Regions from separate parts of the Sinorhizobium sp. 22678 genome, predicted to be linked through region 1. Evidence: predicted binding sites of a transcription regulator. Region 1 holds the regulator's gene; the other holds the start of a gene.

Region 1 (4,909 bases):
GGTGCGTATCGTCGGTGAGCCCGTTGATGACCGGCACGGTCGCATGCTCCGCCATTTCCAGAAGCCGGCGGTGATCGGTCGTGCGGATCATGATCGCGTCGACATAGCGCGACAGGACCTTCGCCGTATCGCCGATCGTCTCCGCCCGGCCGAGCTGCATTTCCGTACCCGACAGAAACAGCGTCTCGCCGCCGAGCTGGCGCATGCCGACATCGAAGGAAACACGCGTGCGGGTGGACGGCTTCTCGAAGATCATCGCGAGCATCTTGCCGGCAAGCGGCTTCTCGGCAGTGCCTGCCTTGGTCGCCGACTTGCGGACGCGGGCATCGTCGATGATGGTCCTGAGGTCGGTGGCCGTCATGGCCGAGAGATCGAGGAAGTGTCTGGTCATACTGCCTTGTTTCCTGTCGTAGAATCCGTTTGTCGGCCCCGCCCGGGCCGGATCGATTCGAAACGTCGGGGCATTCAAGCCGCGGCGTTGCCGCTCTTGCCACTCACCGCCTCCGCGGCGCGTTCGAGCCGTGCCAGTCCTTCGCGCGCCTCCGCGGGGGTGGTGATCAGCGGCGGCAACAGGCGCAGCACGTTTTCGCCGGCCGGGACGACGAGCAGCTTCTCGGCGCGGATCGCCTTCAAAAGGTCCGCGGAGGGCACCTTGGCCTTGATGCCGAGCATCAGCCCGTCGCCGCGGATTTCCTCGATCACGTCCGGAAAACGATCCTTCAGCGAGGCGAGCCCCTGACGGAAGACGAGAGCAACCTCGCGCACCTGATCGAGGAAGCCTTCGGCGAGAACGACGTCGAGCACGGCATTTCCGACCGCCATTGCGAGCGGGTTGCCGCCATAGGTCGAACCGTGCGTGCCCGCCACCATGCCGGCGGCCGCCGCTTCCGTCGCGAGGCAAGCGCCGAGCGGGAAGCCGCCGCCGATGCCCTTGGCTACGGCCATGATATCCGGTTTGATGCCCGCCCATTCATGAGCGAAGAGCTTGCCGGTCCGGCCGACACCGGACTGGACCTCGTCGAGGATCAGAAGCAGGCCGAACTCGTCGCAAAGTTCGCGCAGCCCCTGCATGAATTCCTTCGATGCCGACCGAATGCCGCCCTCGCCCTGGATCGGCTCGACGAGGATCGCCGCGGTTTCTTCATTGATCGCGTTCTTGACCGCCGCGATATCGCCGAAGGGGACCTGATAGAAGCCCGGCGCCTTCGGCCCGAAGCCCTCGATGTATTTCTGCTGTCCGCCGGCGGCGATCGTTGCGAGCGTGCGGCCGTGGAAAGCACCTTCGAAGGTGATGACGTGGAACTTCTCGACGTGTCCCTTGGCGAAATGATAGCGCCGCGCCGTCTTGATCGCACATTCGAGCGCTTCCGCACCGGAATTGGTGAAGAACACCCGATCGGCGAAGGTCACCTGGGTCAGCCTCCGGGCAAGGCTTTCCTGCCCCGAAATCTCGTAGAGATTGGACAGATGCCAGACCTTGTCGGCCTGCGCCTTCAGCGCCTCGACGAGATGAGGATGGGCATGGCCGAGCGAGTTCACCGCGACACCGGCAGCGAAATCGAGATAGCGCGTGCCGTCTTCGGCGATCAGCCAAACGCCTTCACCTCGCTCGAAACGCAACGGCGCGCGCAGATAGGTGTCGTAAAGCGGCGTGGTTGCGGCCATGTCGAGCTCTCCTTCATTCCGGCGGCACGGACCATTCGGCCCGATAAAAATCAAAAATGCCGCCTTGCGGCGGCGACAGGCACTATTCCCATTTCGCACCGCGATGTCAACAAAACCAAGGTTTGCAGGCGCTTGGCGGATGCCGATTCCGAAGCGCGAAAAAATCGCACTCTGGGACTTGCAAAAATGCAACGCTCCGACAGCAAGTTGGGGAAAACCGCGAAATCGATTCGGCGCGATTCCGGCGACTCTTGCCACGGAGTCACCCTGCCGGTAGGTTAACATTCAATTACTAGACGCATGCGGCGGACCTAGTCACCAAAAGTATTATCGCGTTGAATCTTCGGGTTTTCCCGGAGAGCGGTGACGGATTCCGCCATCCCAACGCCGAGAACGGGGAGTGCAGAGATGAACTGGACTGACGAGCGGGTCGAGAAACTGAAGAAGCTGTGGTCGGAGGGCTTGAGCGCCAGCCAGATCGCGGCGCAGTTGGGCGGCGTCAGCCGCAACGCGGTCATCGGAAAGGTTCATCGGCTGAGCCTGCCCGGGCGCGCCAAGGCCGGCGGAAGCACGACCGCTGCAGCCCGGCCCAAACGGGCGACGTCTGCCCCGCGCGCACCGAACTATGCTGCGCGTTCCGTAACCCGCACCGTGACCCGCACGGCCGGTGCGACCGCGCTCAAGGAAGAGCTCGCAGTCGGCCTGGAAATGGACCAGGAGCTGCAGATCGACAGGAACATCGTCCTGCCGATGTCGCGGCGGCTGGAGCTCACGGAGCTTACCGAACGCACCTGCAAGTGGCCGATCGGCGACCCGCTCAAGGAAGAGTTCCACTTCTGCGGCAACGACTCCCCGGAAGCCTCTCCCTATTGCACCTTCCATGCCCGGCTGGCCTACCAGCCCTCCGCCGAGCGCCGGCGCATGCGCTGAGGCGCCTTGCTCATCCCGCTCTGGATGCACGACGAAAATCGGGGCCGGAAAGGCCCCTTTTTCTTTGCCATGCCGCAAGCCGGCACGGGCGCCAGCGACCTTCAGCCTCAGCTCTCCAGCGAATAGCCAGCGCCGCGCACCGTCCGGATGACGTCCGGCATGTTGGAAAAGTTCAGTGCCTTGCGCAGCCGCCCGACATGAACGTCCACGGTCCGTTCGTCGACATAGATGTCGTGTCCCCAGACACCGTCCAGGAGCTGTGAACGGGAGAAGACGCGCCCCGGTGAGGACATCAGAAATTCCAGCAGCCGGAACTCCGTCGGGCCGAGGCGCACTTCGCGACTGCGGCGGTGGACGCGGTGCGTCTCCCGGTCGAGCTCGATATCGCCGCAGCGCAGGAGCGTCGACAGAACCTCGGGCTTGGCGCGCCTGAGCATCGCCTTGACCCTCGCCATCAGTTCCGGCGTCGAGAAGGGCTTGACGACGTAATCGTCGGCGCCGGTGGCAAGGCCCCGCACGCGCTCGCTTTCCTCGCCGCGCGCGGTCAGCATGATGATCGGCAGGCGCTCCGTTTCCGGCCGCTGGCGCAGCCTGCGGCAGAGCTCGATACCGGAAACCCCGGGCAGCATCCAATCGAGGATGAGAAGGTCGGGCAGGCGCTCCTGCAGGCGGATCTCCGCCTCGTCGCCGCGAAGGATCGTATCGACCTCGAAGCCTTCCGCCTCGAGATTGTAGCGCAGGAGAACGCTCAGGGCTTCCTCGTCTTCGACTACGGCAATCTTCGGCAACATTCAGTAGGACTCCTTCCTACGCACGACAGCCGTCATGCCGCCGCACACGGTGGTAGGCCGCACCGAGGCGGCCGGAACAATTCTGCATAGGCACCGGATGCCGGGCGATCTCAGTCCGTCACGGAACCCAATGTCGACGTCATGTCGTCCTTCGGCCGTTCGCCCTGCGGCTGGGCGCCTGTCGCCATATAGTAGATCGTTTCGGCGATATTGGTCGCGTGATCGCCGATACGCTCGATGTTCTTGGCGCAGAAGAGAAGATGCGTGCACGGCGTGATGTTGCGCGGATCTTCCATCATATAGGTCAGCAGTTCCCGGAACAGGGACGTGTAGATCGCATCGATCTCTTCATCGCGTTCGCGAATGCTGTTCGCCTTTTCCGGCGAACGGGACGCGTAGACGTCCAGGACTTCCTTCAACTGAACGAGCGCGAGCTCGGCCAGGTGTTCGAGGCCGCGCGCAAGCTTGCGCGGTATGCCTGAACCGGCCACGGCAATCACCCGCTTTGCGGTGTTCTTGCCGAGGTCGCCCACGCGCTCCAGGTCCGCGGCGATGCGGATCGAACCCATGATCTCCCGCAAATCCGAGGCCATGGGCTGGCGTTTGGCAATGGTGACGATCGCCTTTTCGCCGATCTGCCGTTCCGCGTCGTCCAGAATGGTGTCGTCGGAGATCACCTTCTGGGCCAGGGCGAGATCGGAATTGACGAGCGCACGGACGGAGTCCGCCACCATCTGCTCGGCGAGACCGCCCATCTCGGAGATGCGGCGCGTGAGATACTTCAACTCTTCGTCGAAGGCGGACATGATGTGTGCGTGAGACATATTCGTTTCCTCGGGGGACGCGCTGTTCTGAATGGGCCTCGTTCGGTCTTGACCGGGAGGGACGGAAAAACTCCGCCCCTCTCCGGCCATCAGCCGAAGCGGCCCATGATGTAGTCCTGGGTGCGCTGATCGTCCGGGTTGGTGAACATTTTATCGGTATCGTTCTCCTCGACGAGATTGCCGAGATGGAACATGGCCGTGCGCTGCGACACGCGCGCCGCCTGCTGCATCGAGTGGGTGACGATCACGATCGTGAAATTCGCCCGCAATTCGTGGATGAGTTCCTCGACTTTCGCGGTCGCGATCGGATCAAGCGCCGAGCAGGGCTCGTCCATCAGAATGACTTCCGGGCTGACGGCAACGGCGCGGGCGATGCAGAGGCGCTGCTGCTGGCCGCCGGAAAGCCCGGTGCCCGGCTCCTGCAGCCGATCCTTCACCTCGTTCCAGAGCCCGGCCTTCTGCAGGCTCGTTTCCACGACCTCGTCGAGCTCGGTCTTGGTGCGTGCCAGGCCATGGATGCGCGGGCCGTAGGAGACATTGTCGTAGATCGACTTCGGGAACGGATTGGGTTTCTGGAACACCATGCCCACGCGGGCACGCAATTCCACCACGTCGATCGACGGATCGTAGATATCGTCCTCGTCGAGCGTGATCTTGCCCGTGACGCGGCAGTTCTCGATCGTGTCGTTCATGCGGTTC
Region 2 (4,909 bases), on a different contig from region 1:
TGGCGCGCAACTCCTCCGGTAGTGCGATCTCCTGCTTGATCTCGCCCTTCCTGTTCACATGCAGCAGCGCATGGCTGTAGAGCTTGTCGGAGTTGCCTTCCGAAGCGAGCCAGAAGCCGCCTTCGCCGTCATTGGCGATGCCTTCGACGTCGAGCTTCTGGGCGGGAGCGCCGTCACGGGTGACCGGCAGGGCTTCCGTGATCAAAGCGGGCTTCTGCGTAGCGTCGATCGTGAAGATGGTCGGCTGCGACGAATAGACTGAATCATTGACCGCATGCAGGAAGCCGGGCTTGTCGGCAGCGGCAAGGCCGGAAAGCGCCCCGAAGCCGATGGGTAGCCCGTCCTTCTCCACGGAACGGATCTGCGGATAGGCAGCCTCCCCTTCCCCGCGCTCGTAGATCATGACATGCGCCCGCGCCCCGCCGTCTTCGACGAGATCGACCTCGTTGGCGGTCGCAAACAGGTTGCGCCCGGGGATGGCGACAGCGCCCTCGGGGGAAACGCCGGAGGGCAGAAGCTGCACGAGCTCCGGTTCGCCGCCCGTATCCTTGTAGACGCCGACGATCGAGGCCCGTTCGGAAAGAACGAAGAAAAGCTTGTCTTCGCCGAATTGCTCCATTTCCAGCCCTTCCGGCTCGACGCCCTTCGCCGAAGAACGCTTTTCCGGATAGTGGCCGATCGACGCGATAGCGTGTTCGAAGCCTGCTCCCGACTCGTAGAGGACCTTCCCGGTCGTGTCGAAGATCGTGAAGCCGCGGCTCCCGCCCTCATAATCGCCCTCATTGGCGACGACCAGGCGATCGTCGTCGAGCCACTTGATCGCATCGGGCTCGCGCTTGCGGCCCGCCTGCTCGCCGGTAAAGGCGATGGAGCCGTCGCGCTTTGTGTCAATACCTTGGAGCTCGACCGTGCCCGCAGGGAAATGCGTCTTCACGGTTGCGGACTTACCGTCGATGATGACGATGTGGTTGTTCTCCTGGAGGGTGAGCGCAATCTCGTCCCTGCCGTTGAAGGCTACGAATTCCGGCTCGGGATCGTCGCCGGCGACCTCGGCGAGACCGGTCAGCGTCACATGCCTGATGGTCGCGCAATCGGCCGCCCCGTCCTTCAGCGACAGGATCACGAGATCTCCTGCAGGCATCTGAGGGATCTGCCCGTCATTGACGTCCTCGTCGCGCTCGTTCTCGATCGCGATTGCGGCAAGCGTCCGATCCTTGTTCACGGCCACCGAGTCCGGCTGGCCACCGAGATCGCAGGTGGCATCCACCTCCCTGCCGGCAATGTCGACCACGGCGAGCACGCCGGACGGATTGGTAAAGCTTTCGCTCGTGTTGACGGCAACGAGCGCTTTGGCACCGGCTACCGCAACCGAAGTCGGCTCCCCGTCGAACGAGACGATACCGCCTGCCTCAGGCGCCCTGGCGTCGGTGATGTCGATGAAACCAATGCGTTTGCCGGGACTGTCGGAATAGATCAGCGTATTGCCGTCTTCGCTTGCGGTGATGATTTCGGCCGATGTCGGGGCGTTCCGCTCGGCTCCCTCGGGCAAATTCGTGGCCACCGCAAAGGATGCGATGCGATTGAATACCTGTTCGGCCTGAACGACCGATGCCGTCGATGCGGCAAGTGCCGCGGCCAATGCCGTGGTGATGGAAATTGCTTTCATCTGTCCCTCCTTGTCGCGGCACGCCGTTGCGCTACCGCGTGCGTCCGAAAACGTCGGACGGGAGGCTTTTGCAACTGTCCTGTAACAGCCGGATGACAGGGAAAGCCGGAATGAAAAGAGGCCCGGATGACCCGGGCCCCAATCAACCTGCCGAATGCCGCCTGGGCGGTATCGCGACAGATGGAACATGAACCAGTAGCGGACGGAGGCACCCGCCGCTCCATCGGTAAATTAGTTGACGGCGTCCTTGAGGCCCTTGCCGGCCGTGAACTTCGGCACGTTGCGTGCCGGGATGTCAACTTCCGCACCCGTCGACGGGTTGCGGCCCTTGCTGGCTTCGCGGCGCGATACGGAGAAATTGCCGAATCCGACGAGGCGGATGTCGCCGCCGTTCTTCAGTTCGCCCTGAATGGTCTCAAAAACTGCATCAACGGCAGAAGACGCATCTGCCTTCGAGAGTCCGGCCTTGTCGGCTACGGCAGCCACGAGCTCATTTTTGTTCATGTTTCCACCCCTTTCATGCTGGTTCGAAACGACTGTCTTCTTAAGGCGGGGCTGCGAAAGCAATGCCCACGTCTTGCCATTCCCAATTGCGCCTAATCCCTTGGAATGCAAGGGTTGCAGCGTGCTTTTACAACAAAAAAGACCGGCAGAACGCCGGTCTTCCTTGTTTTTCTGGCCGAAGGGCGCAAGCGGGACACACTTGTCACCCTATCTGCACTGCCTCAGTGGGCAATCGAAGTGCCCGCTTCGTCCTGCGAATCAACGGACGGCAGGGCGGCCGGCTGGCTTGCCGGGTCCCATTCGATGGGCTCCGGAAGCCGCAGCAACGCGTGCTCGATCACCTCGCCCATCCGCGAAACGGGGATGATTTCGAGGCTGTTCTTGACGTTGTCTGGGATGTCGGCGAGGTCCTTGGCGTTCTCCTCGGGGATCAGCACCTTCTTGATGCCGCCACGCAGAGCCGCCAGCAACTTCTCCTTCAAACCGCCGATCGGCAGCACGCGTCCACGCAGGGTGATTTCACCGGTCATCGCCACGTCCTTGGAGATGGGGATACCGGTCATCACCGACACGATCGCCGTCGCCATGGCGACACCGGCCGACGGGCCGTCCTTCGGGGTCGCGCCCTCCGGCACGTGGACGTGAATGTCGCGCTTGTCGAACAGCGGCGGCTCGATGCCGAAATCGATCGCGCGCGAGCGGACATAGGATGCCGCCGCCGAAATGGATTCCTTCATCACGTCACGCAGGTTGCCGGTAACCGTCATGCGGCCCTTGCCGGGCATCATCACGCCTTCGATCGTCAGCAGTTCGCCGCCGACCTCAGTCCAGGCAAGACCGGTGACCACCCCGACCTGATCGTCACGCTCGGCTTCGCCGTGGCGGAAGCGCGGCACACCGAGATAGTCGTGGATGTTCTCGGCCGTCACTTCGACCTTCTTGGTCTTGCCCTTGAGGATCTCCGTCACCGCCTTGCGCGCCAGCTTCATCAGCTCGCGCTCGAAGTTGCGGACGCCCGCTTCTCGCGTGTAGTTCTGGATGACCGCCATAAGAGCGCCATCCGTGACGGAGAACTCGTTCGTCTGGAGCGCATGGTCGCGGATCGCCTTCGGCAGCAGGTGCCGCTTAGCAATCTCCCGCTTTTCGTCTTCGGTATAGCCGGCAATGCGGATGACTTCCATGCGGTCCATCAGCGGCGGCGGAATGTTGAGCGTGTTCGCCGTGGTGATGAACATCACGTTGGAGAGGTCGTATTCCACCTCCAGGTAGTGATCCATGAACGTCGAGTTCTGTTCCGGATCGAGCACCTCCAGAAGCGCCGAAGACGGATCGCCACGGAAGTCCTGGCCCATCTTGTCGATCTCGTCGAGCAGGAAGAGCGGGTTGGACTTCTTCGCCTTCTTCATCGACTGGACGACCTTACCCGGCATGGAGCCGATATAGGTCCGCCGATGGCCGCGAATTTCGGCCTCGTCCCGAACGCCGCCCAGCGCCATGCGGATATATTCGCGGCCGGTCGCCTTTGCGATCGACTTGGCGAGCGACGTCTTGCCGACGCCGGGAGGGCCGACGAGGCACAGGATCGGCCCCTTGATCTTGGACGAACGGGCCTGCACCGCCAGATATTCGACGATGCGTTCCTTTACCTTGTCCAGACCGAAGTGATCGGTATCCAGCACCTTTTCGGCATGGTTCAGATCGGTCTTGATCTTCGACTTCTTGCCCCAGGGCAGGCCCAGCAGCCAGTCGAGATAGTTGCGCACGACCGTCGCTTCCGCCGACATCGGGCTCATCTGGCGCAGCTTCTTCAGCTCCGCATCGGCCTTTTCACGGGCTTCCTTGGAGAGCTTCGTCTTGGAGATGCGCTCTTCGAGTTCGGCCATTTCGTCACGGCCGTCCTCGCTGTCGCCGAGCTCCTTCTGAATCGCCTTCATCTGCTCATTCAGGTAGTACTCGCGCTGCGTCTTCTCCATCTGGCGCTTGACGCGCGAACGGATGCGCTTTTCGACCTGAAGAACCGAGATCTCGCCTTCCATGAAGCCGAGCGCCTTTTCGAGGCGCATCTTCACGCTCGTCGTCTCCAGCATTTCCTGCTTTTCGACGATCTTGATCGACAGATGCGATGCGACGGTATCGGCGAGCTTCGAGTAGTCTTCGATCTGGCTCGCGACGCCGACGACTTCCGGCGAAATCTTCTTGTTGAGCTTCACATAGCTTTCGAATTCGGAAACGACCGAACGGCTCAGCGCCTCGATCTCGACCGGATCCTCGTCCGGTTCAGGCAACGCATGGGCGACGGCCTCGTAGAAATCGTCACGCGGCGTATAGCGCTCGATCTCGGCACGCGACCGTCCTTCGACCAGAACCTTCACGGTGCCGTCGGGGAGCTTCAGAAGCTGCAGCACGTTTGCAATCGTGCCGACTTTGTAAATGGCGGCGGGTTCCGGATCGTCATCCGTAGCGTTGATCTGGGTCACGAGCATGATCTGCTTGTCGGTACCCATGACCTCTTCGAGTGCACGAATCGACTTCTCCCGGCCGACGAAGAGCGGCACGATCATGTGGGGGAAGACCACGATGTCACGCAGCGGCAGAACCGGATAGGTCGCGCTTTCAGTCGCCGGAGACGTTTTGTTCGTCATATCATTTCCTTTCCGTCCCGATGTTCGGGCCCGTTTCCGGGAGCCTCTGCGGCACTCCCGGCTGTCACATTTCGTACATGAAAGTGGAGTGCAAGAG

What was found. The regulator PhoB, encoded in region 1, activates phosphate uptake and scavenging genes when phosphate is short. The targets are predictions, from matches to a motif close to TGTCATNNANCTGTCAT.
Region 2: ACTJKL_RS26670 (esterase-like activity of phytase family protein) is a predicted target of PhoB. The motif match lies at 1,748-1,764, and genes of this name have one in related genera.

The regions. Positions count from the first base shown of each region.
Region 1 is NZ_JBQEMS010000021.1:71,632-76,540, reverse strand. Features, by position in the region: gene argF (ornithine carbamoyltransferase) at 1-391, opposite strand, end outside; gene ACTJKL_RS25040 (aspartate aminotransferase family protein) at 466-1,665, opposite strand; gene ACTJKL_RS25035 (GcrA family cell cycle regulator) at 2,074-2,595, shown strand; gene phoB (phosphate regulon transcriptional regulator PhoB) at 2,703-3,386, opposite strand; gene phoU (phosphate signaling complex protein PhoU) at 3,497-4,210, opposite strand; gene pstB (phosphate ABC transporter ATP-binding protein PstB) at 4,300-4,909, opposite strand, start outside.
Region 2 is NZ_JBQEMS010000025.1:41,078-45,986, reverse strand. Features, by position in the region: gene ACTJKL_RS26670 (esterase-like activity of phytase family protein) at 1-1,666, opposite strand, end outside; gene hupB (DNA-binding protein HupB) at 1,898-2,170, opposite strand; gene lon (endopeptidase La) at 2,392-4,812, opposite strand.